Regions from separate parts of the Glycomyces halotolerans genome, predicted to be linked through region 3. Evidence: riboswitches for the same ligand, from Rfam matches in the RefSeq annotation. Region 3 holds a riboswitch; each other region holds the start of a gene.

Region 1 (9,932 bases), on a different contig from region 3:
GACGCGCAGACCGGTCTCTTCGAACAGCTCGCGGCCGGCGGCTTCGGCCGGCGACTCGCCGGGCTCGATGCCGCCGCCGACGGTCACGTAGTACTCGACGCCGGGTGCGACGAAGTCGCGGCTGTAGAAGAGCAGGAGTCGGTCCCGCTCGTCGACCACGAGTATTCGAGCGCAGCGCCGCCGGACGAGGGCGGGCTCGGTTGGAGCGTTCACCGTTCGAGTATCCACATGGTGGAACGGCAGCGCCACCGCCGTTATTCCACGGCGGGTTCGCCCGCGCTGAGGTCGATCCACGGCAGTTCGATCGGGGCGGTGACGGTCTCGCCGTCGAGGAGGCGTTTGAAGACTCCCGCGAGGCCGATGGGGAGGACGATCGCGTCGGTGGTCCTCAGGTCGTCGAGGGAGAGCCACTCGAAGTGGCTGATCTCCTTGTCCTCGCCGTCGTCCAGGCCGTCGAGGCTGACCTCGAAGTGCGGGACGCGCAGGAAGAAGAAGTTGTCGTCGGAGTAGTAGCGGACCCCGTCGGAGGTGGTCCAGACTCCTTCGGTGTGGGCCACCGGCGGGCCGAGGTCGCCGGCGGCCACCCGCAGGCCGGTCTCCTCGCGGACTTCGCGGACGGCGGCCTCGGCGAGGGTCTCGCCCTCGTCGACCTCGCCGCCGACGGTGAAGTAGTAGTCGGCGTCCTGGCGGACCAGCCCGCCCCCGAAGAACAGCAGGGCCCTGTCCTCCTGATCGACGATGAGCACTCGGGCGGACCGGCGATAAATGGGGCCGTCGGGGGTTCGTTCCATGCCCGCCAGCTTATCGGTGTCGAAAAAGGAACCATATAGGATATATCCTATATAATATACGATTTGCCGGGTCTTCAGCCGCGGCGCACGACGGCGTTCAGGAGAGCCGGTCGGCGAGGCTGACGATCGTCACGTCCATCGAGGAGTTCGCCGGGAAGTTCATCTCGGACGGGGCGACCTTGGCCGCGACCAGGTGCGATCCGAGGGCCGCGACCATGGCGCCGTTGTCGGTGCACAGTTTCGGCCTCGGATACCGCAGCGTCAGGCCGGCCTGTTCGGCCCGCTCGGTCGCCATGGCGCGCAGCCGCGAGTTCGCGGCGACGCCGCCGCCCAGCAGCAGGGTCTCCACGCCGTGTTCCTTGGCCGCCAGGATCGCCTTGCGGGTCAGCACGTCGCAGACCGCCTCCTGGAAGGCCGCCGCCACGTCGTTCACCGGGATGTCCCGGCCTTCGGCCTGTTGCGCCTCGATCCAGCGGGCCACCGCGGTCTTCAGCCCTGAGAAGGAGAAGTCGTAGCGGTGCCGCTCCATGTCCTTGGCGGCGGTGAGCCCGCGCGGGAACTCCACGAACGCCCGGTCGCCCTCGCGGGCGGCCTTGTCGATGTACGGCCCGCCCGGGAACGGCAGGCCGAGCAGCCGCGCGACCTTGTCGAATGCCTCGCCGGCGGCGTCGTCGATGCTCGCACCGAGCTGGCCCACCTTCCCGGCCAGGTCCTCGACCATCATGATCGTCGAGTGGCCGCCGGAGACCAGCAGTCCGATCGCCGGCTCGGGGATCGGTCCGTTCTCGAGGGTGTCGACGGCGATGTGCGCGCTGAGGTGGTTGACACCGTAGAGCGGCACGCCGGTGGCCAGCGAATACGCCTTGGCCGCGCCGACGCCGACCATGAGGGCCCCCGCGAGACCCGGTCCCGCGGTGACGGCGATGCCGTCGAGGTCGGCCAGGGTCACGCCGGCGTCGTCGAGGGCGCGCTGGACGGTGGGAACCATGGCCTCCAGGTGCGCCCGCGAAGCGACCTCGGGCACGACGCCGCCGAACCGGGCCTGCTCATCGACCGACGAGGCTATGGCGTCGGCCAGCAGCTCCGTGCCGCGGACGATGCCGACCCCCGTCTCGTCACACGAGGTCTCGATGCCCATCACCAAAGGTTCGCTCATTTACAGATCCATCCTCATTACCGCGGCGTCGGTACCGGTGTACTGGTAGTAGTTCTTGCGCACGCCGATGCCGTAGAAACCGTAGCGCTCGTACAGCAGTTGCGCCGGGGCGTTGTCGACCGCGACCTCCAGGAACATCGCCTTCGCGCCGGCGGCGCGCGACCGGGCGACGAGGTCGTCCATCAGCATCGTCGCGATGCCGCGGCGCCGCTCGGCGGGGTCCACGGCGATGTTGTTGATCCAGGCCTCGTTGCCGGCCAGGGCCATGCCCGCGTAGCCGACGACGCGGTCGCCGGCGAACACGGCGCGGTAGTCGTGGCCGGCGGCCAGTTCGGTCCACAGCAGACCCTGACTCCAGGCCTCCGGGCCGAAGATCTCCGCTTCCATCCGGGCGACCGCCGGCAGATGCCACCAGCGCAGCCGCCCCAAGTGCAAATGCCCGTCCACGGCTACGACTCTACGAGCCTCACGCGCCGACCGGCTTCGCGTCCGGCCGACGAAGGTACAGCGGCGTCAGCTGCTCCGACGGCGCGCCCGAGCGGATCCTCGGCACGGCCAGCTCGGCGAGCTTCACCGGGTCCGGGTAGACCGCCCGCTCCTCGGCCGGGATCGGCAGCTGGTCGGCGTACTTGGCCGCGCCCTCCCCGATCGCGTAGTCCGCGTCGAGGTCCGGCAGTTCGGCGGGCTTGCCGACCTGCGGCTCGCCCATCCGCGCCCCGTTCTCGTAGACGGCCCAGTAGATCTCCTTGCGGCGCGCGTCGGTCGCCACCAGGGCCCGTCCGCGCGCGTTGCCGCCGATGCCGTCGAGCGAGCACACCCCGTAGACGGGGATGCCGAGTCCGTCGGCGAAGGCCGCGGCGGTGACCATGCCGACTCGCAGCCCGGTGTACGGGCCGGGACCGGTGCCGGCGACCACGGCCTCGACGGCGGTGCGGTCGCGGCCGGTCTCGTTCAGGCACGCGTCGATGAACGGCGCGATCCGCTCGACGTGGCCGCGGCTGTCGATCTCGCGGCGGAAGGCCTCGAGGAACAGCTCCCCGCCGTCGAGCTGCACGAGCGCGGCCTGGACGGCGCTGGTGGAGGTGTCGACGACCAGGATCATGCGGCCGCGCCCACCGGGGCTTCGAGCTGCTCGAGCCGCTCGTCCCAGTCGCCGCCGCGGCCGTGGAGACTCACCCTGCGGGTCTCGTCGGCCTCGCGCTCGATGGCGATCTCCAGATGGGACTCGGCCAGGCGCTCGGCGAGGCCGGCGCCCCATTCGACGACGGTGACCGAGTGGGCCACGTCGGTGTCGAGGTCGAGGTCGTCGAGCTCGTCGAGGCTTTCGAGCCGGTAGGCGTCGACGTGCACCAGCGGCAGGCCCGCCTTGCCGGCGCGGTGGGTGCGGGCGATGACGAAGGTGGGGCTGGTGATGCGCCCGCCGACGTCGAGGCCCGCCCCGATGCCCTGGGTGAGCGCGGTCTTGCCGGCGCCGAGCGGTCCGGTCAGGATCACGAGGTCGCCCTCGCGCAGCACCGCGGCGAGGCGTTTCCCGAATTCGTGCGTGTCGACGGCTGTCGGCAGAGTCAGCCTCACGATGTCACTCCCTCTGTTCGCGTCTGAGTCTCGCGCCCCTCCGGGCGCGAGAACGGTGACCATCGACCGGGCCGCGGCGTGGCGCCGGCGGTGTCTCCATCCGCCGTGGCGGTGGCGCCCGTGTCGATCCCGACCGCGACTTTGTCGATCATCTCCAACAATAGTTGTGAGATCTCACCAGCATACTCAAGGTGCGGCGAGTGCGCCGCCTCGGCTATGAGCACGAAACGGGACCCCTTGATCGCGTCGGCCAGCCGCCGCGAATGCTGCGGCGGCGTCAGAATGTCGCTGTCCCCGACCGTCACCAGCACCGGAATCCCGTCGAACCGGCTGAGCCCGACCGTCTCGTCGTGCTCGAGGATAGCGCGCACATACCCGACCACGGTCTGCAAAGGGGTGTGACGGTTCATTCGTTCGATGAGGCTCACCAGCGAATCCGGCGGGTCGCTCCTGGCGAAGGCCGAGCGGCGCGCGACCAGCCACCCGATGTCGCCCGACAGCAGCCGGGCCCGGTCGATCAACTGCGGCGTCCAGCCGGTCATCTGCTGCAGCATCGGCAGGACGGTGCGGCGCATCCGGCGCAGCGCCCGCATCGGCTTGGTCTCGACGGTGTCGAGCCCGGCCGGACTGGTCGACAGGAACGCGACCCCTTGCACGCGCCGGTCGAACAGGTCGGGGTAGTGCCGGGCGAACGCCTGGATCGTCATGCCGCCCAGGGAGTGCCCCACCAGCACCAGCGGCCCCCGGGGAGCCGTGGCGGCGATGACGTCGTGCATCGTCGCGGCGAGGTCGTCGATCGAGTACTCGGTGCGCGGCAGCGGACCCGAACGCCCGTGGCCCGGCTGGTCGTAGAACACCGCCCGCAGCGTGTACCCCTCGGTCTGCGCCTCGGCGATCGCCTTGCGCTGGAAGTAGAACGTGGTCGAGTCGTGCAGGTAGCCGTGGGCGAACACCACCGTCAGGTCCGCGTCCTCAGGCCCGACCGTCTCCACGTGCACCGGCACCTTGTCGTGGCTGATGACGGTGCGCACCGCGTCGGTCGGCGGCAGCTCGAACGGTTCGGAGGCGTAGGGGTCGGCCGCCGAGGCGCGGGCGCGGGCGCGGCGGGCCAGGTACCGCGGCATGCCCACCGCGACCGCCGCCCCGGCGACGACGCCGCCGGCGAAGGCCCAGCGGCGCAGGGCGGCCCGGCTGCTCATGCGGTCCCCCTGTTCCAGAACCGCGGCACGCGGGCGCCGATGCCGGTGAGGATCTCGTTGGGGATGGTCTCGGCCCACCCCGACCAGTCGTCGGCGTCGGGATGGTGTGCTCCGGCGCCGATGAGGACGACCGGCTCGCCCGGGCTCACGACGTCGTCGCCGAGGTCGACCACGAACTGGTCCATGCAGATCCTTCCGAGGACCGGTCTCCGGCGCCCGGCGAGGTACACCTCGGCGCGGCCCGAGGCGCGGCGCGGGACGCCGTCGGCGTAGCCCAGCGGCACCAGCGCCACGTTCGAGTCCCGCTCGAGGCGGTGGGTGTGCCCGTACGAGATCCCCGTCCCGGCCGGCAGCCGCTTGACGGTCATGACCTGGCTGCGCAGCTCCATCACCGGCCGCAGGTCGACCTCGAGGTGCGGCACCGGGTTGTAGCCGTAGAGCGCGATGCCCGGCCGGACCAGGTCGTAGTGCGTCTCGGGATCGGCGATGAGCGCCGCCGAGTTGGCCAGGTGCCGCACCTCCGGCTCGATGCCGGCCGCGGCCACGGCCGCGAGGAACCGCTCGAAAGCGGCCTTCTGCATCCCGTTGGAGGGATGGTCGACCTCGTCGGCGCACGCCAGATGGCTCCAGGCGCCGACGACCGCGATCGCCCCGGCGGCCTGGTGCTTGGCGGCCGACTCGCAGTACGCCTCCCACTCCGACTCGGCGACCCCGCCGCGCGAGATCCCGGTGTCGCCCTTGAGGTGGACGCGCGCGGTCCGGCCGACCCGTTCGGCGGCCGCGGCGACCGCGTCGAGCTGCGGCAGCGACGAGATCCCGATCTCGGCGCCGGCCTCGATCGTCTCGGCCAGGCCCGGCTGCTCGGGGCCGTACAGGAACGCCAGCACCGGCACGTCGGCCAGGTCGGGAAGGCGCCGCAGCCGCCACGCCTCCCGGAGCGTCGCCACCCCCAATCGCGCGACCCCGGCCTCGACGGCCACGCGCGAAGCCGGGACCGTGCCGTGCCCGTAGGCGTCGGCCTTCACCATCGCCATCTGCGGCGCCTCGGTGAGCGCGGCCAGCGCCTCAACGTTGTGCGCCAGGCGCCGCCAATCCATGTAAGCCCTGGCCAGACCCGACATGTCCCCCGAAACGGGCTCAGACACGATGCGGTAGTTGTCAATCGCCACGCCTCAAGATTACGTGCCCGATCGGCGGCGGCGACGCACCGCTGCGCGGACGCCGCCGACCGGGCGAACGAGGCCTACTCGAGCTCGGCGCGGACGATCCGGGCGGCTTCGACGAGGTTCGCCAGCGACGGCCGCACCTCTTCGTATCGGCGCGTCTTCAGCCCGCAGTCGGGGTTGACCCAGACCCGTTCGGGCTCGACGGCGCGCACGGCCAGCCGCAGCGAAGCGGCCATCTCCTCGACCGACGGCACCCTCGGGGAGTGGATGTCCCACACCCCGGGGCCGACGCCGCGCCGGTACTCGGCCCGGTTGAGGTCCTCGAGGACCTCCATCTTCGAGCGGGAGGCCTCGATCGAGGTCACGTCGGCGTCCAGGTCGGCGATCGCGTCGATGACGTCGCCGAACTCCGAGTAGCACAGGTGGGTGTGGATCTGCGTGCTCGGACGCACCGCGGAGGTGGCGATGCGGAACGCGCGCGTGGCCCACTCGCGGTAGGCCGCCCGGCCCGACCGGCGCAGCGGCAGCAACTCGCGCAGGGCCGGCTCGTCGACCTGGATGATCGAGGTCCCGGCGGCCTCGAGGTCGGCGACCTCGTCGCGCAGCGCCAGCGCCACCTGTTCGGCGGTCTCGGCCAGCGGTTGGTCGTCGCGCACGAACGACCAGGCCAGGATCGTCACCGGACCGGTGAGCATGCCCTTGACCGGCTTGTCGGTGAGCGACTGGGCGTAGGAGATCCACTCGACGGTCATCGGTTCGGGCCGGGCGACGTCGGCGTACAGGATCGGCGGGCGCACGCACCGGGAGCCGTAGGACTGGACCCAGCCGGCGGCGGTGGTGGCGAATCCGGTCAGCTGCTCGGCGAAGTACTGCACCATGTCGTTGCGCTCGGGCTCGCCGTGGACCAGGACGTCGAGGCCGAGTTTGATCTGCTCGTCGACGACGGCGGCGACTTCGGCCTTCATGCGGGCGCGGTAGTCGGCGTCGATCATCAGGCCTTGGCGGTGGGCGGCGCGGGCGCGGCGCAGCTCGGCGGTCTGCGGGAAGGAGCCGATGGTGGTCGTCGGCAGGAGCGGCAGTTGCGCCGAAGGCTCCTGGGCGGCGACGCGCTCGTCGTAGGGGACGCGGCGGTCGGCGTCTTCGCCGAGCGCGGCCAGTCGGGAGCGGACGGTCTCCTTGCGCCATTCGGCAGGAGCCGGCGGGCGCTGGAGGCGCGGGGCGTCGGGCCTGGCGAGGCTGACGATTTCGCGGAGCTTCTGGCGGGCGAACGCCAGTCGCTCCATCAGCGACTTCGGCAGTCCGTGCTCGGCCTCGAGGTCGACCGGGACGTGCAGCAGCGAGCAGGAGGACGAGACGCCGAGCCGGTCGGTGACTCGGTGGAGCCGTTCGAGCTCGGCCGCGGCCGCCAGCAGGTCGGTGCGCCAGATGTTGCGGCCGTCGACCGCCCCGGCGAGCACGAATGTTTCACGTGAAACGTCGAGCGACTCGAGGACGTCCACATCGTCCCGGCCGCGGACCAGGTCGAGGGCGATGCCGCCGACGCCGGCTTCGAGCAGCACCGGCAGCGCCTCGCCGAAGGGACCGTAGCCGCCGGTCACCAGCAGCTCCGTGATCGGGGCGAGCCGCTGGTACGCCGAGCGGACGGCCTCGAGTTCGGCGCCGGTGCGGTCGGCGCACAGCGCCGGCTCGTCGATCTGGATCCGCTCGGCGCCGGCGTCGGCCAGCGCGGTGAGGATCTCGGTGTAGACGTCGACGAGCTCGTCGAGTTTGCTCAACGGCTCGAATCCGTCCGGGGCGCCGTCGGCGGCCTTGGCCAGCAGCAGGAACGTGACCGGGCCGAGCAGCACCGGCCGGGCCCGGAGTTGGCGTTCGCGCGCCTCGAGGAACTCGCCGAGCGCCTGCTCGGGGCGGGCGCGGAAGTCGGTGTCGGGTCCGATCTCGGGGACCAGGTAGTGGTAGTTGGTGTCGAACCACTTGGTCATCTCGAGCGGCACGGCGTCGGCGTCGCCGCGCGCGGCGGCGAAGTAGGTGGCCGTCTCGCTGTCGCGCCGGTGCCTGGGGGCGATCGCGTCGACGGCGACGATCGTGTCGAGTACGTGGTCGTAGAGCGAGAAGATCCCGGTCGGGACGGAGTCGAGTCCGGCGGAGGCGAGATCGTCGAGCATCTGGGAGCGGATCTCGGCGGCGGCCGCGTCGAGCGCGGCCTGGTCGATCCTCCCGGACCAGTGGGCTTCGACGGCGCGTTTGAGTTCGCGTCGCGCGCCGATGCGGGGGTAGCCGAGCACGGTGGCGTGCACGGTCTTCTTTGCAGTGGTCATGTGTCAGTTCCCTCGAACTCGGACAGCGTGGACCGCGCGCTGGCGCCCGCGGTACGTCGGCAGGTATTCGGACTCGCGGGCTCGCCGAGTGCGGACTCGGCGCCTACCGGCCGTCGCTTCCCAGGCTTCCATCCTCGCTCGCTTCGAGCGCGGACCTCGGCCAAGTGCTTGTGACGGTTTTCGTTCCCGCTCACCGCTGCGGGGCAGTCCTGGACTCCCACCAGGTTCCCTCTTAGCCGAGACAGCGGGCGCCGCCTCGGAACCGGCGTCGCCTCCGATGGTACGGGCGTGCCATCGCCGCCCCCGCATTCGACCGAGGCCGATGTGGGCCCGCGCCACGGTTCGGCCCGGGCGGGATCGGTATCGTCGCGGTCGGAACCCGCACCTCCAGGGAGGATTCATGACTGACCGACCCGTGGCCGTCATCACCGGGGCCAGCAGCGGTATCGGCGCCGCTTCGGCGAAGGCCTTGGCCGAGGCCGGTTTCGCGGTGGTGCTCGGCGCTCGGCGCACGGACCGGCTCGCCGAGGTCGCCGCCGAGTGCGGCGGTCGGGCGCTGGCCCTGGACGTGACCGACGACGCCTCGGTGGCGTCGTTCGCCGCCGGGATCGACCGCTGCGATCTGCTGGTCAACAACGCCGGGGGCGCGTTCGGGCTCGATTCGGTGGCCGAGGCGGATCTGGACGACTGGCAGCGGATGTACGACGTGAACGTGCTCGGCACGGTGCGCGTGACCAAGGCGCTGCTGCCGCTACTGGTCGCCTCCGGCGACGGGCAGGTCATCACGATCGGGTCGATCGCCGCCCGCGAGCCGTACAAGGGCGGGGCCGGCTACAACGCCGCCAAGCACGCCGAGGCCGCGCTCACCCGCGTGCTGCGGCTGGAGCTGCTCGGGGAGCCGGTGCGCGTGTGCGAGATCGATCCGGGCATGGTCGAGACCGAGTTCAGTCTCGTCCGCTTCGAAGGCGACCGGGAGCGGGCCGAGGCGGTCTACCGCGGCATGACGCCGCTGACGGCCGCCGACGTCGCCGAGTCGATCGCGTGGGTGGCGAAGCGGCCGGCGCACGTCAACATCGACCGGCTGTCGATCATGCCGCGCGATCAGGCCGCCGCGCAGATCGTGCACCGCACGGAGGGCTGAGGCGGCTCATTCGGCGAGTCGGATCGTCGGAGATCGCCACTGCTCCCAGTGGTCGGGGTCGGTCTCGTCGCCGAGGGCTTTGAGGACTCGGACCTCCATGCGCCAGCTCCCGGGCTCCAGGACTCCGGGCCGGTCCTCGTCGAACGCGGCGAGGCCGATCGCGGCGGTGTCGTCGGGACCGGCCGAGCGGGGCAGGAACTCCTCGCGGTCCCAGGTGAAGGTCTCGCCGGTGTCGGTGTTCTCGACCACGACCTCCATGGCCCGCGGCATGTGGTGGAGGTAGACCAGCGCGGTCGGCAGCGTGTCGTCCCCGATGCTGAAGGTCTCGCCTTCGCGCAGATCACGATAGTCGGCTTCGCCGGTGTCCTGGTCCTGGTCGATCGCGACGGCGAGTTTCGGGTAATCGGGGTGCTCGAGGACGGGGATGGCGAGGTAGTCGCCGTGGTAACCGGCGTACGAGGCGGCCAGTTCGGTGCCGCCGCCGTCGGGTTCGGCCACGACGAGGCCGCCGAAGACGCTGCCGTGCGGCAGGTCGGGGCCGGCCTCGACGGTCACGGTGACGGTGGCGCTCTGGCCGCGCCGCAGG
Region 2 (9,932 bases), on a different contig from region 3:
ACGCCCTGACGGACCTGGGGTACGAGGAGCCGACGCCGATCCAGCGCGAGGCCATCCCGCCGCTGCTGGCCGGGCGCGACCTGCTCGGCCAGGCCGCGACGGGAACCGGAAAGACCGCCGCGTTCGCCCTTCCGGTGCTCCAGCGCCTGGCGGAGGAGGACCGCGGCTCCGACCCGGGGGCGCTGGTACTGACCCCGACGCGGGAGCTGGCCGTGCAGGTGTCGCAGGCGTTCCACCGCTACGGCCGGGAACTGGAGGTCCGCGTCGTGCCGATCTACGGCGGGCAGCCGATCGGCCGCCAGTTGCAGGCGTTGGACCGCGGCGTGGACATCGTGGTGGCCACGCCGGGCCGGGCGCTCGACCACATCGGCCGCCGGACGCTTCGCCTGCACGACATCGGCATAGTGGTGCTCGACGAAGCCGACGAGATGTTCGACATGGGCTTCGCCGAGGAAATCGAGGAGATCCTCGACCAGATCGGCGAGGACCGGCAGACGGTCATGTTCTCGGCCACGATGCCGCCCCAGATCGACCGCGTCGCCCGCAAGCAGCTGCGCGACCCGGTCCGGGTGGCGCTGGGCCTGGAGGCGGGGACCGGCGAGGAGCCGCCACTGGTGCGGCAGATCGCCTACATGGTCGCCCGGCCGCACAAGCAGGCGGCCATCGGGCGCATTCTCGACTTGGAATCGCCGGCCGCGGCGCTCGTCTTCTGCCGCACCCGCGAGGAGGTCGACCGGCTCGCCGAGTCGCTGAACGGGCGCGGGCACCGGGCCGAGGCCCTCCACGGCGGTATGGGCCAGGAGCAGCGCGACCGCGTGATGCGGCGGCTGCGCGCGGGCAGTGTCGACCTCGTGGTCGCCACCGACGTCGCCGCCCGCGGTCTCGACGTCGAGCAGCTGACGCACGTGGTGAACTACAACGTGCCGTCCGCGCCGGAGGACTACGTGCACCGCATCGGCCGGGTGGGGCGCGCCGGGCGCGAGGGCACGGCGATCACCTTGACCGAGCCGCGCGAGCACCGCATGATCAAGGCGATCGAGCGGCTGACGAAGCGGCGCATCGCCGTGGAGCGGGTGCCGACGGCGGCGGACCTGTTCGCGCACCGCATGGAGTTGACGCGCGCCGCCTTGCGCGAGACCCTTCTCGGTGACGACTTCGACCGATTCCGAGCGGTTGTCGAGCCGCTGGCCGACGAGTTCGACGTCATGGACGTCGCGCTGGCGGCGGTGCGGCTGGCGCACGAGTCCAGCGTCGGATCGGCCGACGAGGCGGAGATACCCGAGGTGGCCGAGCGGGCCGCCGGTCGCGGGCGTCCGGCGCGCCACGACGGCACGGTCCGGGTCTTCATCGGGATGGGCCGGAGCGCAGGGGTACGACCGCAGGATCTGGTGGGAGCCATAGCCGGTGAGACCCGGCTCAGCGGCCGCGACATCGGGGCCATCGACATCGCCGAGCGCTTCTCGCTGGTGGAGGTGCCCGAGCCGGAGGCCGACGAGGTGATCACCGCGCTGCGGCACACCACCATCAAGCGCCGGAAGGCGACCGTGCGCCGGGATCGGGAACCCTACCGCCGCGGCGACTTAGCGATCATCGCCTTCCAAGGCAGGCTGTCCCCCTGGCCATGACCGTCTGCGGCCTCCTCCTCTGGGCTTTCATCCTCCAGCGCCTCCCCATCCGCGCGGCGGGAGCGCGGGTATGCGGCCCCTTCGCCGTCGACCCGCATCCGGCAGCGGTACTCCCTCGGTATTGCCGAACACTAGGACAGTATGTAGCATGAGTGCTATCAACTGTCCGATCCATGTGACGGAGGAGTCCATGGCACCCGCCTCCCCATCCGAGGGCCCCGCCATCGCCGTATCCGACCTGCGGATGCGCTACGGCGACAACGTCGTCCTCGACGGCATCGACTTCGAGCTGCGCCACGGCGGCGTCACCGCGCTCCTCGGGCCCAACGGCGCCGGAAAGACCACCACCGTCGAGATCCTCGAAGGCTTCCGCGCCCGCTCCGGCGGCGACGTCGACGTCCTCGGCGCCGACCCGGCCCGCGGCGACGAGCGCTGGCGCGCCCGCATGGGCATCGTTCTCCAGGAATGGCGCGACAACGGCAAATGGCGGGTGCGGGACCTCCTCGCCCACTTCGCCGACTACTACCGGCCCTACACCGAACCGTGGCAGGCCGACGAACTGCTCGAACTGGTCGGCCTCGCCGAGCAGTCCCGCCAGCGCATCCAGACCCTCTCGGGCGGGCAGCGCCGCCGCCTCGACGTCGCCTGCGGCATCGTCGGCCGGCCGGCCCTGCTGTTCCTCGACGAACCCACCACCGGATTCGACCCGCACGCCCGCCGCGAATTCCACGACCTCATCCACGGCCTCACCGACCTCGAGGGCACCACCATCCTGCTCACCACCCACGACCTCGCCGAGGCCGAGAAGCTCGCCGACCGCATCCTCATCCTCGCCGGCGGCCGGATCATCGCCGACGGCTCGCCCGACGCGCTCGCCCGCGCCGCCGCGACCACCGCGCAGGTGACGTGGATGCAGGACGGGCGAGTCCAGGTCCACGCCACCGAGGACGCCACCGCCTTCGCCCGCAAGCTCCTCGCCACCGACGAGGGCGCCGTGACCGACCTGGAGATCCACCGGGCCAGCCTGGAGGAGGCCTACCTGACCCTGGTCGCGCAGTTCGAGGCCGGCCAGGCCGACGCCGCCGTGGACAGCTTTCAGGAGGCCACCAAATGAACCCCACCCTGCACGCCTACAAGACCGGCTGGCGCCGGGCGCTCATCCAGACCCGCATCTCCCTGACGACCCCCTCGGACGTGTTCGGGTACGTCCTCCCGGTCGGCATCGCCGTGCTCGTCCTGGCCTTTCTGCGGGGCGTCGAGATCGACGACTCCCCGGTCGGCCTCGGGGCCATGAACATGCCCAGCCTCATGGGCATGATGATCGTCTGGAGCGGCGTGTTCGGCGTCGTCGGCATCCTGGTCATGGACCGCACCAACGGCACGCTCCTGCGCGCCAAGTCCATGCCCGGCGGCATGACCGGCTACCTGGTCGGCAACACCGTCTCGCTGGCGATGTTCACCGCCATCACCGTGTCGGTCATCCTCGTCACCGGACTGCTCCTGTTCGACGGTCTCCGATTCACCTCCCCGGACCGCTGGCTGATGTTCCTGTCGGTCCTGCTGCTGGGCATCGCCTCCACCATCCCGGTCGGGGCGGTCCTCGGCGCGCTCATCGACAAACCCCAGAACATGGGCCTGGTCATGCTGCCGTTCATGGGCCTCATCGCCATCTCGGGGATCTTCTACCCGATCACGGCGCTGCCGGGATGGCTCCAGGCCATCGGGCAGGTGTTCCCGCTCTACTGGGCGGGCCTGGGGATGCGGCACGCGCTGCTGCCCGACGCCGCCGCGGCGGTCGAGATCGGCCACAGCTGGCGGACCCTTACGATGTTCGCCGTGCTCGCGGTCTGGGCGGTCGCCTCGATGGCGCTGGCTCCGAAGCTGCTCAGCCGCATGGCCCGCCGAGAATCGGGCTCCTCCGTGGCTCAGCGGCGCGAGAAGATGTACCAGGAATGGGGTTAGACCGTGGCCGACGACGTCGTGTACAACCGCATCGCCGTGCTGCGCGCCGAGAGGGGCATCTCGCGGCGCCAGCTCGCCGACGCGCTCGGCGTCCACTACCAGACCGTCGGCTACCTCGAACGCGGCGAATACTCCCCGAGCCTCCATCTGGCGCTCAAGATCGCCGAGTACTTCGAGGTGAGCGTCGAAGTCGTCTTCTCCACCAAGCCGTTCCCCCGGATCGGCACCTGACCGGCCGAAGCGGACACCGAAGCCCTCATCGACGACCGGCGGCGGTCTCGGAGACGTCGCCGAGCCGGTCGGAGGGGAGTCGAAGGCCCTGTGGCGGGATGAGCAGCCTGTTCGCGGGGAGGATCAGAGGCCCTGGTTACCAGGGCCTTTTGTATGTCCTCTAGAGCCAGTCCTCCAGGTTCGCTGCTGTTGGCCGTGCCTCAGGAGCAGGGCGAGCATGAAGCCGGGGAAGGCGATCGCCCGGAGGCTTTTTCCACGAGGTCGAGACGGGCAGGGGTGGACATGGCGTGCAGAGTGCGGTAGTTTCATGCTTCCTTCGACGGAAGCGGCTAGGAACGCAGTGTGATTCTGCGGCGGTCCCGCCACTGTATTCGGGGAGTCGCCCGCCCCGGAGCTCTTGAGAGCTCCGGCCGGACGGAGCGCGGCCACTGGGTCTTCGGGCCCGGGAAGGTCGGGCGGACGGCGTTGATCCGAGAGCCAGAAGACTGCGGCTTCCTGTCACGACTGAGGGGACGAGGATCCCCGAGGAGGTCGACATGACGGCTATTGGTGCTGCGACCCGAACCGCGCCCCGATGGGGCCTGATGGCGCTGACGGTGCTCGCCATGAGCGCTCTGATGTTCCTGGTCGGCTTCGAGCAGGGCACGCTCACCGGTGGGAGCCCGGTGCTCCACGAGGCGTTCCACGACGCCCGTCACCTGCTCGGACTCCCGTGCCACTGACCTGTCGATGATCACCGACAGCGTTCGCCGCGGACTCGCGGCGGGGCTGGCAGCCGGTCTGGTCGCAGGGGCGTTCGCGCTGCTCGTTGGAGAGGTCCCCCTCCAGGAGGCCATCGAACTCGAGGAGCGGGCGCAATCCGCTGCCCACGGACCGGCCGAGGCCGCCCACGACCACGGTGAGGAATTCACCGTCTCCCGCACCGCGCAGCAGGCCCTGCTTCCGGTCGGGACCGCACTGCTCGGCGCCGCCTACGGCGGCCTGTTCGGGCTCGTGTTCGCCTTCGTCGCCAGGGACTCTCGCGACCGCTGGAAGGGCGCCCTCGCCTTCGGCGTCGCCGTGTGGGCGGCGATCGCCCTGTTCCCGGGCCTGAAGTACCCGTCCAACCCTCCCGGGGTCGGAGACCCGTCGACGGTGGAAGCGAGGACGACGTGGTTCCTCGTCGCGATCGGCGCCTCGGCGGCCATGGCCCTGCTGCTGTGGGCGGCTTCGCGATGGCTCCGCCGCCGCGGCATGGACGACGTGCCGCGCCAGACGCTGGTCGGCGTGGTCGCCGTCTTGCTGTACGGCGCGTTGTTCTTCACGCTGCCCGCCAATGGCGATCAGGCCGAGGCGCCGGCCGATCTGCTGTGGGACTTCAGGTTGGCATCGATGGCGACACAGGCGATCCTGTGGCTCGGTCTCGCCGTCGTCTTCGGCTGGTTGTGGCACCGCGACGCGAAGCGGGAGTCCACGTGAGCGCGTTCGCGAGGCTCATTCTGGTCCGCCATGCTCCGACTGCCGCGACCCGCCGCCACGCCTTTCCCCTCGACGAACCCTTGGACGGAGCGGGGGAGCTGGAGGCGGCCGGGCTGCTCGGCAAGCTGGAGGCGTCCCGGGCCGCCACCGCGCCGGTGCGGCGCTGTCGCCATACCGCGGTCCTCGCCGGGTTCGAGGACGCCGAGCCGGATCCCCGATGGTCTGAATTGGATTTCGGGGAGTGGGCGGGCGCGACGCTGAACGAGATCGGCGAGCGTCAGCCGGACCGGCTCCAAGCGTGGCTGGACGACCCGCGGACCGCCCCGCCCGGCGGCGAGTCGCTCGCCGATCTGGCCGCACGCGTGCGCGAAGGGCTCGCCGCATACGGCGTCTCCGGATCCGACACCGTGGTGTTCACCAGCGGCGGTCCCATCAAGGCCGCCGTGGTGGCCGCCTTGGGCGCGCTGGATTCGGCGTTCTGGCGACTCGACGTCAACCCGTGCTCGGCCACCGTCCTGCACTGCCATTCCGGCCGGTGGACCGTCCGCAGCGTCAACACCGACCCGACAGGGGGCCGCAGGTGAGTCCCCACGGCTTCGGGCTCCTCGCCGGGTACGCGGCCGACCTGCTGCTCGGCGACCCGCGCCGGTACCATCCCGTCGCCGGACTCGGGCGGGCCGCGGCCGCGCTCGAACGGCTCACCTACCGCGATTCCCGCCTGTCCGGCGCGGTCCACACCGGAGCGTTGGTAGCCGGAGGCGCGGCCCTGGCGGCCGCCGCGCACACCGCCGTCGAACGCCGTCCTTGGACGCGCGCGGCCTGGACCGCCGCCCTCGCCTGGACCGTCATCGGCGGTCGATCCCTGCGCCGCGAGGCGGCGGGGATCGCCGCCGTGATCGAACGAGGCGACCTGGACGACGCCCGCAGACGCCTGTCGTCGCTGTGCGGACGCGATCCCTCGCATCTGAGCGAGGCCGAACTGGTGCGCGCCGCCGTCGAATCGGTCGCCGAGAACACTTCCGACGCGGTCGTCGCCCCGCTGTGGTGGGGCGCCGTCGCCGGGCCGGGCGGCCTCGCCGGATACCGCGTCGCCAACACCCTCGACGCCATGATCGGGCACAAGTCGCCGCGTTACCGCCGCTTCGGCTGGGCCGCCGCCCGACTGGACGATGCCGCGAACTGGATCCCGGCCCGGCTTTCGGCCGCGCTGGCGGTCGGGCTCGCCCCGCTGGTCGGCGGCTCACCGAAGCGGACACTGCGCGTCTGGCGGCGCGACGGCCACCGCCACCCCAGCCCCAACGCCGGGCGGGTCGAGGCCGCGTTCGCAGGCGCCCTCGGCCGGACCCTCGGCGGCGGCGAGAACCGCTATCCCGGGCACACCGACACCCGCCCGGCCCTCGGTGACGGACCCGCGCCGACCGTCGCCGACCTGCGCCACGCGATTCGGCTGGCCGCCGCCGTCAGCGCGGCGGCCGCCGTCGGCGCCGCCCTCATCTGCCGGAGGCGCCCATGAGCGGCGCCATCCTGCTGGCCGGCACCGCCTCGGACGTCGGCAAGAGCGTCATCACCGCCGGGGTGTGCCGCCACCTGGCGCGCCAAGGCATCACGGTGGCACCGTTCAAGGCCCAGAACATGGCGCTCAACGCGGCGGTGACGGCCGACGGCGGCGAGATCGGCCGCGCCCAGGCCGCCCAGGCCGCGGCATGCGGCATCCCTCCCGAGACCGCCATGAACCCCATCCTCATCAAGCCCACCGCCGCCCACCGCAGCCAGGTCGTGGTCATGGGCAGACCGGCCTTCGACACCGGCGCCCGCGACTACCACGCCCGCAGACGCGTCCTCATGCCCGCGGTCCTCGGCGCGCTCGACGACCTCAAGGGACGGTTCGAGGCGGTGGTCTGCGAAGGCGCCGGAAGCGCGGCCGAGATCAACCTGCGTCCCCACGACCTGGCCAACATGGGCCTCGCCAGGGCGGCCGGCATGCCCGTCGTCCTCATCGCCGACATCGACCGGGGCGGGGCCCTCGCCGCCCTGTACGGCACGCTCGCGCTCCTCGAGCCCGCCGACCAGGCGCTGGTCGCCGGCTTCGTCATCAACCGCTTCCGCGGCGACCCGGCCGTCCTCGAACCCGGCCTCGAACAGCTCCGCGGGCTCACCGGCCGCCCCTGCCTGGGGGTGCTCCCGCACGCCGACGGTCTCGATTTCGACGCCGAAGACTCCCTCGCCTTGGACCGGACGCTGCCGGTTCTGGCGCCGGTCGGCTCGGACCGGATCGAAGTGGCCGTGGTCCGCCTGCCGCTCATCAGCAACTTCACCGACGTCGACGCCCTCGCGGCCGAGCCCGGCGTGACCGTCCGCTTCACGGTCTCCCCGGAGGACGTGCGCCGCGCCGACCTCGTCATCCTGCCCGGAACCAAGAACACCGTCGGCGACCTCGGATGGATGCGCCGCACCGGCCTGGCCGATGCGATCGGCGACCGAGCCGCCTCCGGCGGACCCGTACTGGGGGTGTGCGGCGGCTACCAGATGCTCGGGCGGGAGATCACCGATGAGGTCGAATCGCGGGCCGGAGTGGTGCCCGGACTCGAACTGCTGCCGGTGACCTGCGAGTTCTTCGAGGAGAAGACGCTCGCGCTCCACACCGGCACGGCGCCCGGCCTCGGCGGCGCGACGGCGGGAGGCTACTCGATCCACCACGGACGCCCCAAAGTGGAGGGCGGTCGAGCGTGGCTGCTCGACGACTCCGGCGCCGAAGAGGGATGCGTCGCGGGATCGGTGTGGGGTACCAGCTGGCACGGCGTCCTCGAGCACGATGAGGTCCGCAGGGGACTGCTCGGCCGCATCGCCCGCGACGCCGGACTCGACTGGAGGCCCGGGGCCGAACCGTTCGCCGCCGTCCGCGAGCGCCGCCTCGACCGCCTCGGCGACCTGGTCGCCGAACACCTCGACACGGCCGCGCTGGAAGACCTGCTCACCCGCGGGGCCCCGGCCGGGCTGCCGGTCGCCCCTCCGGGAGGCGCGCCACGACCTCGCATGTGGACTGAGGAGTCGCATTGACCACGATCCTGCTGCTGAGCACCGCCGACACCGAGATCCTCGCCGCGGCCGGTGCCGTCGACCGGCTCCCCGAAGGCGCCCCGCGCGTGCGCGCTCTCAACCCCGCCCGCGCCCCGAAGGACGACCTCGGGCCTTGGCTCGACGCGGCCCTGGCCGACGCCGAGGCGGTGGTGGTGCGCCTGTTGGGCGGCCGGGCCGCGTTCCCCGAGCTGTTCGACTCGCTGCGTCGCCGCTGCGTCGAGGCCGATGTCCCGCTGCTGGCCCTGTCGGGCGAGAGCTCGCCGGACGCCGAGCTGACCTCCCTGTCGACCGCCCCCACCGCCGCCGTCGCCCACGCCTTCGAATACCTGCGGCTGGGCGGGATCGGCAACACCGAGCAGCTGCTGCGGTTCGTGTCGGACACGCTGCTGCTCACCGGGCTCGGCTTCGAAGCGCCCGCCGAGCTGCCCGACCACGGCGCCTACCATCCCCGCGATCCCGAACCTCTGGCCGCCGTCGACCCCGACCGGCCGCTCATCGGCGTGGTCTTCTACCGGTCCCACCTCGTCAGCGGCAACACCGAGTTCGTCGACGCCCTCATCGACGCGATCGAAGCCCGAGGCGCCCAGGCGATCGGCCTGCACTGCTACTCGCTGCGGCCCGACGCCGAAGGCCGCGTCGGCCTGCTGTCCATGCTCGACGAGGCCGCGGTGCACCCCGACGCCCTGCTGCTCACCGTCCTGGCCATGGGAGGCGCGAACGCGTCCGACACCGCGACGTGGAAGGCCGAGGCCCTGCAACGGCTCGGCGTCCCCGTCATCCAGGCACTGGCCTCCACCGGCAGCCGCGAGGCCTGGGCCGAAAGCAGCAACGGACTGTCCCCGATGGACACCGCCATGCAGATCGCCCTGCCCGAGTTCGACGGCCGCATCATCGGCGTGCCGTTCTCCTTCAAAGAGCTCACCGAGGACGACGACCGCATCGGCGGCCCCCTCGTCCGCTACCGGCCGGACCCCGAACGCACCGAACGCGTCGCGGGCATCGCCGCCGGACACGCCCGCCTGCGGCGACTCCCGCGCTCGAAGAAGCGGATCGGCCTGGTCCTGTCGAACTACCCGACCAAGCACAGCCGTATCGGCAACGGCGTCGGCCTCGACACCCCCGCCTCCTGCGCGGCCCTGCTGCGGCGCATGCGCGAGACCGGATACGACCTCGGCGACATCGACGAACGGCTCCTCGACGACGGTGACGCCCTCATCCACGCCCTGATCGACCGGGGCGGCTTCGACGCCGACCTGCTCACCGACGCCCAGCTCGCCGCCGCCGACGCCAAACTGCCCGTCGAGGACTACGAGACCTGGTTCAAGCGCCTCCCCGAAGACCTGCGCGAATCCGTGGAGGCCCAATGGGGGCCGCCGCCCGGCGAGGTCCTGCTGACCCCCGACGGCCGCCACCTGGTCACCGCCACCATGCGCATGGGCAACGTGGTCATGGCGATCCAGCCGCCGCGCGGCTTCGGCGACGACCCCGTCGCGATCTACCACGACCCCGACCTGCCGCCCACCCACCAGTACCTGTCCGCCTACTGGTGGCTCACCCGCGTCTTCGGCGCCGACGCCA
Region 3 (9,932 bases):
GAGGCCCTCGCCAAGCGGGACCGGCTCGAACAGACCCTCCACGGCATCAAGGTGGCCGCCTCCACCGGGCTCGCCCCGGTCAAGCTCAACACCGTCCTCATGCGCGGTGTCAACGACGACGAGGCCCCCGCGCTGCTGCGCTACGCGCTGGCGCACGACTACCAGCTGCGGTTCATCGAGCAGATGCCGCTCGACGCCGGGGGCACCTGGCGGCGCGACCAGATGGTCACCGCCGAGGAGATCCTCGCTTCGCTGCGGGACGAGTTCGACCTCGAGCCGGACCCGGCCCACCGCGGCTCGGCTCCGGCCGAGACGTGGCTGGTCGACGGCGGCCCGGCCAAGGTCGGCGTCATCGGATCGGTGACCCGGCCCTTCTGCGGCGACTGCGACCGCACGCGCCTGACCGCCGACGGACAGGTCCGCAACTGCCTGTTCGCGCGCGAGGAGACCGACCTGCGGGAGCTGGCCCGCTCCGGCGCCGCCGACGAGGAGATCGCCGAGCGCTGGTGCGAGGCGATGTGGGGCAAGAAACCCGGCCACGGCATCGACGACCCGTCGTTCCTGCAGCCGACCCGGCCGATGTCGGCGATCGGAGGCTGAGGTGCGGGTGAGGGTCCGGTACTTCGCCGGCGCGAAGGCCGCCGCAGGCCGCGCCGAGGAATCGGCGCCGGCCTCGAGCGTGGCCGAGCTCAAGACGCTCTTGAGCGCTCGGCACGGCCACGACCTCGAACGGGTGCTCAAGGTCGCCACACTGCTGGTCGACGGCCGGGGCGTAGGCGACGACGCCGTGCTCGCCGAAGGCGTCACGGTCGAAGTGCTGCCGCCGTTCGCCGGCGGCTGATCCAATATCCTATAGGATATTTCCTATAGGGAGCGTGGATCGGTGGCGACACTCCGGGGAGCCGCCTTGGCGCTGCGGATTCCAATTTGCGAGGATGCAGAGGTGCGCCGACCTGACGAACGATCGAAACCACAGGTGGCGTCCCCGCTGTTCGAACTGTCCGAGGACATGCGGACCACCGGTGAACGGCGCCGCCGGGCGGGCCGTTCGCACCCGAGGTTCGCGCGCGAGGCCGTCCCGATGCCGGAGCCGGCGCTGACCACGCGAACCCCCGAACCCTGGCAGGACTCCGCTCCCCTGCTCACCGGCATGGACGAAGTGGGCGCCGGACTGCTCGACTCGCTCGACGCTATGCAGCGCGTGGCCGCCTCGGCGGGGCCCGGGCCGCTGCTCATCAACGCCGCCCCCGGCACCGGCAAGACCCACCTGCTCATCCGCCGCGTCGCCTACATGGTCCGCGAACTGGGCATTCCGGCCGCGCAGTGCCTCGTCGTCGCCGCCTCCCGGGCCGGCGCCGGGCGCATCCGGCGCGAGCTCGCCACGCTCCTCGACGGTGAGGCCGAGCAGATCACCGTCGCCGAGTTCGCCGACTTCGCCGCCCAGAACGCGAAGGACGCCGAGGATCGACGCCTGGCCCCCACCCTGGGGCACCTGTTCATCGACGACCTGCCTCGCATGCCCATGCGGCTCTACCGGCAGCTGATGGACCACCGCGGCCCCGAAGCCGACGTGACCGCCACCGGCGACCCCGACTCGGCGCTGTGCGCGGGCGACCCCGCCGCGTTCACCGCGTTCGTCGACCAGTTCTCTCAAGCCCACGTCGTGCGGCTGTCGCGCAACCACCGCAGCCCCGCGGCCGTGCTCGTGGCGGCCTCGCAGGTGATCGAGCCGATCAGCCGCGTCCCCGGCCGCCTGACCCAGCCGCAGCGGCCGGCCCTGGAGGGCTCGGGCATCGGGCGGTGCTACGCGATCGACGATGACGACGAGAAGCGCTTCATCGACCGGCTCACCGAATATCTGGCCGAACTGGGCGTCGCCCCGGACGAGCTCGCGGTCATCGGACCCGAGGGCACATCGGTGAGCGAAGCGGCCGACGGCGAGTACCGCGTGGTCTGCCTGACCGGGATGACCGCCGAGGCCTGGCCGAACACCGCCGCCGCCCGACGCGAGCTGTACGTGGCCCTGAGCCGCACCCGCGATCTGGCCTATGTGAGCCACACCGGCCCCGGATCGCCGCTGCTGGCCGATGTGGACCAGGGCCTGTTCAGTCCATTCGGGATGGTTCCGGTGGCGCATTCGGGGCCCGAGCAGCCGCGCCTGCTCTGAACTCGCGGCACGGTCACCACTCGGAGTTCCCGCGCGAGCACCCACCGATAGGCCACAATAGGTCGCATAGCAGTCGTCTATGACCTGGGAGGCCCGATGGAGCACACCGAAGAGGACACTGTGCCTCTGCACCGGCCCGATGCTCCAGGTTGGTCGCCGTTCGCGCCGCCGGGCGCGAACCGAGAGCACAGTGCGCCGCCGGCGAACCAAGGGCAGAGCTCGCCGCCCGATCCGGACCAAGGGCGGCGTGCGAGCCCCGGGGACACCGGTCGGCCCGAGACTCCGGCGAGCCCGGAGGCGGTGCCGGGCCAGAGTTTCGCGCACGCTCCGGAAGCAGGCCCTCCGCGATCGGGCGAGTGGCCCCGCCCGCCGTCGGCGCCCGCGCCGCACCGGCCTTCGGACGCTCCCGTGCCGGCCTTCCCCGACCACCCCGGCGCGCTCGAACGCGTCGGCGTCACCGCCGACGACTTCGCCAGCCGCCGCGTCGTCCCGCCTCGCGGACCGGTCGCCGAGACCGGGCTGCGCGGGACGATCCACCGGCTCTCGTTCGGCCTCATCGCCCTGCCTCCCAGCGCCCGCGAGCGCGCCTACCAGAACAACATCGAGACCGTGCGCCGCAACTTCGGGGGCCTGCGCCAGATCACCGTGGTCAACCCCAAGGGCGGGGCGGGCAAGACCGTCGCGGTGCTCATGCTCGCACTCACCTTCGGGCGCCACCGGGGCGGCTACGTGCTGGCCTGGGACAACAACGAGACGCAGGGCACGCTGGGGATGCGGGCCCAGCAGGACTTCCATGTCCGCACGGTCCGGGACCTGCTGCGCGACCTGGACCATTTCAAGGGCCCCACCGGGAGGGTCGGCGATCTGTCGCAGTACGTGCGTGCCCAGGGCGGCGCGATGTTCGACGTGCTGGCCTCGGACGAGTCGGCCACGGCCGGCGAGATGCTCACCGCGCACGCCTTCGGTGATCTGCGCGAGGCCGTCTCGCGGTTCTACAAGCTCATCGTCGTCGATACCGGGAACAATGTGCGGGCGGCGAACTGGCAGGCGGCGATCGACGCGACCGATCAGCTCGTGGTGACGATGTCGGCCCGCAACGACTCGGCCGAGACGGCCGCCCGGATGCTGGACCATCTGGAGCAGACCGGGCGCAGGGAGCTGGTGCGGGGCGCGGTCTCGGTGGTGTCGATGCCGGCGCACCGCAAGGACGTGGACCTGCCGGCGGTGCAGCGGCACTTCGCGGCGCGCACGCGGGCGGTGCTGCTGGCCCCGTACGAGAAGCTGCTGGATTCGGGGGAGCCGATCCGCTATGACGCGTTGAGCAAGGCCTCGCTGGCCGCTTGGCTGAGGATCGGGTCGGCGGTGGCCGAGGGGCTGTGAGGCGGCCGGGGTGCCGCGGTCGCGTCAGAGCAGGCCGGTGAGGCCCGCGACGGCGTCTTCGAGTCGGCGGTCGTCTTCGTCGGCGTGGCCGACCACGTAGGCGCCCTGGATGAACACCAGGACGGTGCGAGCCAGGCGCCGGGGGTCGCGGGGCGGGGTCTCGCCGCGGTCGGCCGCGCGTGCCAGGATCGCGGTCAGGTCGCGTTCGAGTTCCGACCACGCTTCTTGGACGCGTCTCATGGTCGCGGGGTCGTCGGCCAGTTCCACGGCCGCGCGGACGATGAAGCCGCCTTCTTTGCTGTGCCTGGCCACGACTTCGAGGATGTCGCCGATGACGCGCGGCGCGCCGACCGGTTCGGCGCCGTCGCCGTCGATGGCTCCTCGGGCTATCGAGCGCATCTCCGGTTCGGTGTCCTCGCGATATCGGGCGAGTGCGGTTATGTACAGCTGGTGTTTGGACCCGAAGGCGGAGTAGAGTCCGGCCCGGTTCATTCCCGTGGCCGCCACGAGGTCCGACATGGAAGTGGCCGCGAAGCCGCGTTCGAGGAACGTACGGGTCGCCGCGCGGAGGACTCTGTCCAAATCGGCATTCTTATTTCTGCTCACATTTGCACCGTATCGACACCCGGTGCTACCGGTCAATAACGGGATGCCCGATTTGACTCCGTGGCGTGAGTGAACGGATCCACTCAACGCGCCACCTCCTTGACACCCCGTAGCGTCGCCCTAGAGAATGAACGCAAACTCAACAGGCGTCCAGTGGGGGAAGTCCGGTCGGAAGCCGGCGCTGACCCGCAGCGGTAGTCGCGGTTCGAACTCGAACACCACCCGAGCCAGTAACCTCTCAGCAACAGGTTCGGTCCACCCGCGTGAGCCCGAATGCCCACCGGGCGCCAGTGTCCATCGTCAACGCCTGTCGCGGTCTGCAGGCGCTTGCGGCGCCGCCGCCTGCCCGAGACCTCGCCCGCGCTTCAGAAAGGTCAGGCAATGCGCCACTCGCCGCTGGGCCAACGCTCAGCACGCAGCAACCGCCCCGGTCGGCTGCGGTACCTCGCCGCCGCCGCGGTCCTCCCCCTCGTCGCCATCGCCTCCGCCTCTCCGGCGCACGCTCAGGACGAGCCGTTCTCCAATCCTTCCGAAGCCGCCGCCGGCTGGCTCGCCTCCCAGGCCGAAGGGCCCTCCTGGAGCGCCGGCGACGTCTCCAGCACCCTGGACGTCCTCATCGGTCTCATGGCCGCCCGCGTGGGCGGCGAGAAGGTCCAGACCAGTCTCGAATGGCTCAACGAGCCCGACGTCCTGAACGCCTACGTCTACCCGCCCGGCGACGAGTCCGAAGACCCGCAGCTCAACGCCGGAGGCGCCGGGAAGGTCATGTACGTCGTCGCCACCGCCGGCGGCGACCCCGCCGACTTCGGCGGCGTCAAACTCGCCGACGCGGTCACCGACAGCCAGCGCGACGACGGCCACTTCGGCGACGGCACTCCGTTCGCGACCGCGTGGGCGGTGCTGGGACTCTCGCGCTCGGGACAGCCCGCGAACGAGGAGGCCGCAGCGGCGCTGACCGCCGCGCAGTGCCCCGACGGCGGCTACAGCTTCGCCGACGCCGACGGCGGCGACGACTGCGCCAGCGACCCGGACACGACCGGTGTGGTGGCCTCGGCGCTGCAGACGATGGACGGCGACGACGCCGAAGCGGCCCACGATGCGGCCATCGCCTGGCTGGAGTCCGCTCAGGGCGAGAACGGCGGCTTCGACGCCGGTTTCGGCCCGAACGCGAACTCGACCGCGTACGCGGCGCAGGCGCTGCTGGGCGCCGAGCGCGCCGAGTCCGCCGAGCGGGCGACGGCGTTCCTGATCGGTCTCCAGGTCGGCTGCGGCGAGGAGGCGGCCGGCGCGATCCGCGCGACCGACCCCGAGGACGAGGAGTACGGCGAGATGATGCGGCTCTCGGCCACCGCGCAGGCGCTCATTCCCCTGTCGGGACAGAACCTGGCCGAGCTCGACGCCTCGGAGTCGGACGCCGATCTTCCGGTCGTCCAGTGCGAGGCGGTCTCCGGCGGCGAGACCACCGGGGCCGACGGCGGCGAAGACGGCGCAGCGTCCGATGAGGGCTCGGGTTCGCTCGTGCCGTGGCTCGTCGGCGGCGCGGCGGTCGTGCTGGCCGCGATCGTGCTGTACGTGCTGGCGCGAGTCCGCCGCGGCGCCTCGACCGGGGACAAGGAAGCGGAGTGACCCCAGGCGTGGCCGCCCGCGCCGGCGCCCTCGCCGTGATCGGCGCGGCGCTGGTGTGGGCCTCGCCCGCGACCGCGCAAGAGGGCTCCTGCCGGGGGGTCACCGTGGTGGTCGACTTCGGGGAGGCCGGACCCGAGTCGTCGGCGGACTCGGAGCCGGCCGTCGGATGCGCCGAGGACCCGTCGAACGGCATCGAGGCGCTGACGCAGGCCGGTTTCACCGTCACCGAGGTGATCAGCTTCCCCGGCGCGGTGTGCCGGATCGACGGCTTCCCCGACGACGAGTGCGGTCTCATGCCGCCGGCCGACCGGTCATGGTCGTACTGGCGCGCCGTCGACGGCGAGTGGACGTACTCGAACGTCGGGGCGGGCACGGCCGACCCGGACGACGGCGACGTCGAAGGCTGGGTCTTCGGCGGCGGCTCCCAGCCGCCGGGCGTGGCCCCGGCCTCGGCCCGTGCAGCCGAATCGGCGCCGGCCGATACGGCGGAGTCCTCGAACGGGTCGCCGACGTGGGTCATCGCGGTGGTGCTCCTGTCGGTGATCGCGGGCCTGGTGATCTGGCGGCTGCGACGCGGCCGCGCGACATGAGCGGCGCGCACCCGGTCGCGTGGTGGGGTTGGGCGCTGCTGCTGGCCACGGCGGCCAGCCGCACCTCGAACCCGTGGCTGCTGCTGCTCATCGTGGCCGTCTCGGGGCTGGTGGTCGCCTGGTGCCGGGGCGATGAGCCGTGGTCGGGCGCCTACCGGGTCTTCCTCTTGATCGGGGCGACGGCCATCGCGGTGCGGATGCTGTTCTACATCGTCTTCGGCGGCGCCGAAGGGACGACCGTGCTGGTGACGCTGCCGCAGGTCCGGCTCCCGGACTGGGCGGCGGGGTTCCGGCTCGGCGGCGCGGTCACCGCCGAGGGCGCGCTCGCGGCCGTCTTTGACGGGCTGCGGTTGGCGACGCTACTGGTCTGCGTGGGCGCGGCGAACGCCTTGGCCAGTCCGCGGCGGCTGCTGCGCTCGATGCCCGCGGCGTTGTACGAGGTGAGCGTGGCCGTGGTGGTGGCGTTGTCGGTCGCACCGCAGCTGGTCTCGAGCGTGGCGCGGATCCGCCGGGCCAGGGCGCTGCGCGGCAACACCAGACGGAACCCGGCGAACGTGATGCGGACGGTGGTGGTGCCGGTGCTGCACGACGCGCTCGACCGGTCGCTGGCGTTGGCCGCGGCGATGGCCTCGCGCGGTTACGGCCGGGCCGCCGATATTCCGGCGCCGGCCCGCCACGCGACGTCGGCGTTCCTGCTGACCGGGCTGCTGGGCCTGTGCGCGGGTGCGTACGCGCTGCTGGGTTCGGCGACGCCGGGCACGGTGGCGTGGGGCCTGCTGGCCGCCGGCGCCGCCGCCGCGGTGCTCGGCATCGCGTTCGCCTCGAAGCGGGTGCCGCACACCCGCTACCGGACCGACCGGTTCGGCCGCCGGGACTGGGCGATCGTCGCCTCGGGCTGCGCGGCGGTGGTCGGGACCGTGGTCAGCGCGAACGTCGAACCGGCGGCGGTCTGGCCGCCCACGAGCCTGCTCGCGGTCCCTCCGCTGCCGCTGTTCGCCGCCTGCGGGGTGCTCGTCGCCTCCGCGCCGGCGCTCCTGGCCCCGACCGCCTCGACCGAGGGAGGCACGGCGTGATCCGATTCGACGAGGTGACCTTCCGGTACGCCGAGCGACCGGTCCTCGACGAGGTCTCGTTCGACATTCCCGAAGGCGAGTTCTGCCTGCTGGTGGGGACCACCGGCGCCGGCAAGTCGACGCTGCTGCGGGCGGTCAACGGCCTGGTCCCGCACTTCACCGGCGGGACGATGACCGGGCGGATCACCGTCGCGGGCCGCAGCGTGAAGGACGCGACCCCGGCGGACCTGGCGGACGTGGTCGGGTACGTGGCCCAGGACCCGTTGGCGGGCTTCGTGACCGACGACGTCGAACTCGAACTGGCCTACACCGCCGAGCAGCTCGGCCTGCCGCAGGCGACGATGCGCAAGCGGGTCACCGAGATCGTCGACCTGCTGGGCCTGGCCGACGTCCGCGGCAGGACGCTCGCGAACCTGTCGTCGGGTCAGCGCCAGCGCGTCGCGATCGGCGCGGCGCTGGTCGCCGGGCCCTCGGCCCTGGTGCTGGACGAGCCGACCTCGGCACTGGACCCCGGCGCGGCCGACGAGGTGCTGTCGGCGCTGCACCGGCTGGTCCACGACCTGGGGGTGACGGTGCTGCTGGCCGAGCACCGGCTCGAGCGCGTGGTGCAGTACGCCGATTCGGCGCTGCTGCTGCGCGAGGGCCGGGTGCGGGCCGGTTCCACCGGGGAGGTGCTGGCCGCGTCGCCGGTGGCGCCGCCGGTGGTCGGTCTCGGCGAGCTGGCCGGCTGGCCGGGTCCGCCGGTGACGATCCGGCAGGCGCGCCGGGTGGCGGCGCCGCTGCGCGCGACGCTGGCTGATCTGGCGCCGCCGGTGCGGGAGGGGCATCGATCCGAGGCGCCGCTGCTGCGGGCCCGGGGCGTCACGGTGGACTATCCGGGGGTGCGGGCGGTCGACGGCGTCGATTTGGGAGCCGGTCGCGGTGAGCGCATCGCGCTGATGGGCCGCAACGGTTCGGGCAAGTCGAGTCTGCTGTGGGCGCTGCAGGGCACGGGGCGGCGTTCGGGCGGGGCGGTCGCCATCGAGCGGACCGATCCGGGCGGCCTGAAACCGGCGCGGCGCCGGACGCTGGCCGGTCTGGTGCCGTCCGAGCCGGCCGACCTGCTGTACGCGGAGACGGTCGCGGGCGAATGCGAGGCGGCCGACTCCGAAGGCGGGGCCCCGGCCGGGACGTGCCGGAAGATCCTGGCGGACCTGGTGGAGGGCGTCGACGGCGAGGCGCATCCGAGGGACCTGTCGGAGGGGCAGCGCCTGGCGCTGGCGTTGGCGGTGACGTTGACGGCCGCGCCGCCGCTGCTGCTGCTCGACGAACCGACCAGGGGCTTGGACTATCCCGGCAAGGAGGCGTTGGCCGACCGGCTCCGTCGGCTGGCCGACGCGGGGCACTGCGTGATGGTCGCTACGCACGATGTGGAGTTCGTGGCGGCCTTCGCCACGCGCGTGGTGCTGCTGTCGGACGGCCAGGTGGTGGCCGACGGGCCGGCGAGGACGATCGTCTCGGCCTCGCCGATGTTCGCTCCGCAGGTGGAGAAGATCCTTCCGGGGTGGCTGACGGTCGACGAGGTGGCCGAGGCGTTGGGCCGGTCCGATGGCGACGCCGAGTAGTCCGCGCCCGGTCCTTCGCTGGAAGGGGGCGCTGGCGGTCGCGCTCGCGGCGGTGTTCGGGCTGGTGGCGATGTCGTGGCCCCTGCTGGCCTCCCCCGGCGGCGCGTTGACCGAGACGACCTCGGGTCCGTGGCTGTTCGCGCTGCTGCTGCCGGTGGTGACGGCGGTGGTGCTGGTGCAGCTCTCGGACGGCGGTTTGGACGCGCGGGCGGTGGCGATGCTGGGGGTGCTGTCGGCGGTGGTGGCGGCGGTGCGGCCGTTCGGTGCGGGGGCCGCGGGCGTGGAGACGGTGTTCTTTCTGATCGTGCTGGCCGGCCGGGTGTTCGGGCCCGCGTTCGGTTTCATCCTCGGCAATACGGGCCTGTTCGCCTCGGCGCTGCTGACCGGCGGGGTCGGTCCGTGGATGCCGTATCAGATGTTCGCGGCGGCGTTCGTGGGTCTGGGCGCGGGGCTGCTGCCGGGGCCGAATCCGCCGACGACGGGGCGGGGCCGGGCCGGTGAGCTGGCGGCGCTGGTCGGCTACTCGGTCGTCGCGTCGCTGGTGTTCGGGTTGCTGCTCAATATGTCGTTCTGGCCGTTCGCGATCACCGAGGGGCACTTGGCGTACGTCCCCGGTGGTGGGCTCGGCGAGAACGCGTCGCGGCTGGTGGCGTATTCGGTGGCGACGTCGCTGGGGTGGGACTTGGGGCGGGCGGTCACCACCGCGGTGCTCATTCTGCTGGTCGGACCGGTGCTGCTGAAGGTCTTGCGGCGGACGGCGCGTCGGGCCCGGTGGTATTGAGCGGTCGGCGACGACCGCCCTGGGACCGCTTCCACCCGGCCATCGGCACATCGATCCGAGCCGATATGATCCGCGTAGCCAACACTTCGATAGGAGTCGATGTAT

What was found. Region 3 has a riboswitch for cobalamin ahead of ACYVL2_RS08220 (prenyltransferase/squalene oxidase repeat-containing protein). Riboswitches for the same ligand answer to the same signal wherever they lie in the genome.
Region 1: linked by a shared signal. The riboswitch ahead of metE (5-methyltetrahydropteroyltriglutamate--homocysteine S-methyltransferase) and the one ahead of ACYVL2_RS08220 (prenyltransferase/squalene oxidase repeat-containing protein) in region 3 are both predicted to bind cobalamin.
Region 2: linked by a shared signal. The riboswitch ahead of ACYVL2_RS12775 (CbtB domain-containing protein) and the one ahead of ACYVL2_RS08220 (prenyltransferase/squalene oxidase repeat-containing protein) in region 3 are both predicted to bind cobalamin.

Annotation. Positions count from the first base shown of each region.
Region 1 covers NZ_BAAGXZ010000002.1:253,353-263,284, reverse strand. Annotated here, with positions in the region: gene ACYVL2_RS03155 (NUDIX hydrolase) at 1-213, opposite strand, end outside; gene ACYVL2_RS03150 (NUDIX hydrolase) at 255-791, opposite strand; gene tsaD (tRNA (adenosine(37)-N6)-threonylcarbamoyltransferase complex transferase subunit TsaD) at 889-1,947, opposite strand; gene rimI (GNAT family protein) at 1,948-2,394, opposite strand; gene tsaB (tRNA threonylcarbamoyladenosine biosynthesis protein TsaB) at 2,414-3,049, opposite strand; gene tsaE (tRNA (adenosine(37)-N6)-threonylcarbamoyltransferase complex ATPase subunit type 1 TsaE) at 3,046-3,585, opposite strand; gene ACYVL2_RS03125 (alpha/beta fold hydrolase) at 3,519-4,721, opposite strand; gene alr (alanine racemase) at 4,718-5,890, opposite strand; gene metE (5-methyltetrahydropteroyltriglutamate--homocysteine S-methyltransferase) at 5,965-8,205, opposite strand; cobalamin riboswitch at 8,247-8,487, opposite strand; gene ACYVL2_RS03110 (Rossmann-fold NAD(P)-binding domain-containing protein) at 8,606-9,346, shown strand; gene ACYVL2_RS03105 (S8/S53 family peptidase) at 9,353-9,932, opposite strand, start outside.
Region 2 covers NZ_BAAGXZ010000014.1:3,407-13,338, reverse strand. Annotated here, with positions in the region: gene ACYVL2_RS12795 (DEAD/DEAH box helicase) at 1-1,625, shown strand, start outside; gene ACYVL2_RS12790 (ABC transporter ATP-binding protein) at 1,816-2,739, shown strand; gene ACYVL2_RS12785 (ABC transporter permease) at 2,736-3,587, shown strand; gene ACYVL2_RS12780 (helix-turn-helix transcriptional regulator) at 3,591-3,818, shown strand; cobalamin riboswitch at 4,107-4,323, shown strand; gene ACYVL2_RS12775 (CbtB domain-containing protein) at 4,355-4,540, shown strand; gene ACYVL2_RS12770 (CbtA family protein) at 4,548-5,276, shown strand; gene ACYVL2_RS12765 (histidine phosphatase family protein) at 5,273-5,860, shown strand; gene ACYVL2_RS12760 (cobalamin biosynthesis protein) at 5,857-6,789, shown strand; gene ACYVL2_RS12755 (cobyric acid synthase) at 6,786-8,333, shown strand; gene cobN (cobaltochelatase subunit CobN) at 8,330-9,932, shown strand, end outside.
Region 3 covers NZ_BAAGXZ010000007.1:28,220-38,151, reverse strand. Annotated here, with positions in the region: gene moaA (GTP 3',8-cyclase MoaA) at 1-600, shown strand, start outside; gene ACYVL2_RS08240 (MoaD/ThiS family protein) at 602-841, shown strand; gene ACYVL2_RS08235 (UvrD-helicase domain-containing protein) at 944-2,167, shown strand; partial or broken gene ACYVL2_RS08230 (MinD/ParA family ATP-binding protein) at 2,279-3,547, shown strand; gene ACYVL2_RS08225 (TetR/AcrR family transcriptional regulator) at 3,572-4,129, opposite strand; cobalamin riboswitch at 4,288-4,452, shown strand; gene ACYVL2_RS08220 (prenyltransferase/squalene oxidase repeat-containing protein) at 4,535-5,779, shown strand; gene ACYVL2_RS08215 (hypothetical protein) at 5,776-6,369, shown strand; gene ACYVL2_RS08210 (CbiQ family ECF transporter T component) at 6,366-7,442, shown strand; gene ACYVL2_RS08205 (ABC transporter ATP-binding protein) at 7,439-9,046, shown strand; gene ACYVL2_RS08200 (ECF transporter S component) at 9,030-9,827, shown strand; gene ACYVL2_RS08195 (hypothetical protein) at 9,931-9,932, shown strand, end outside.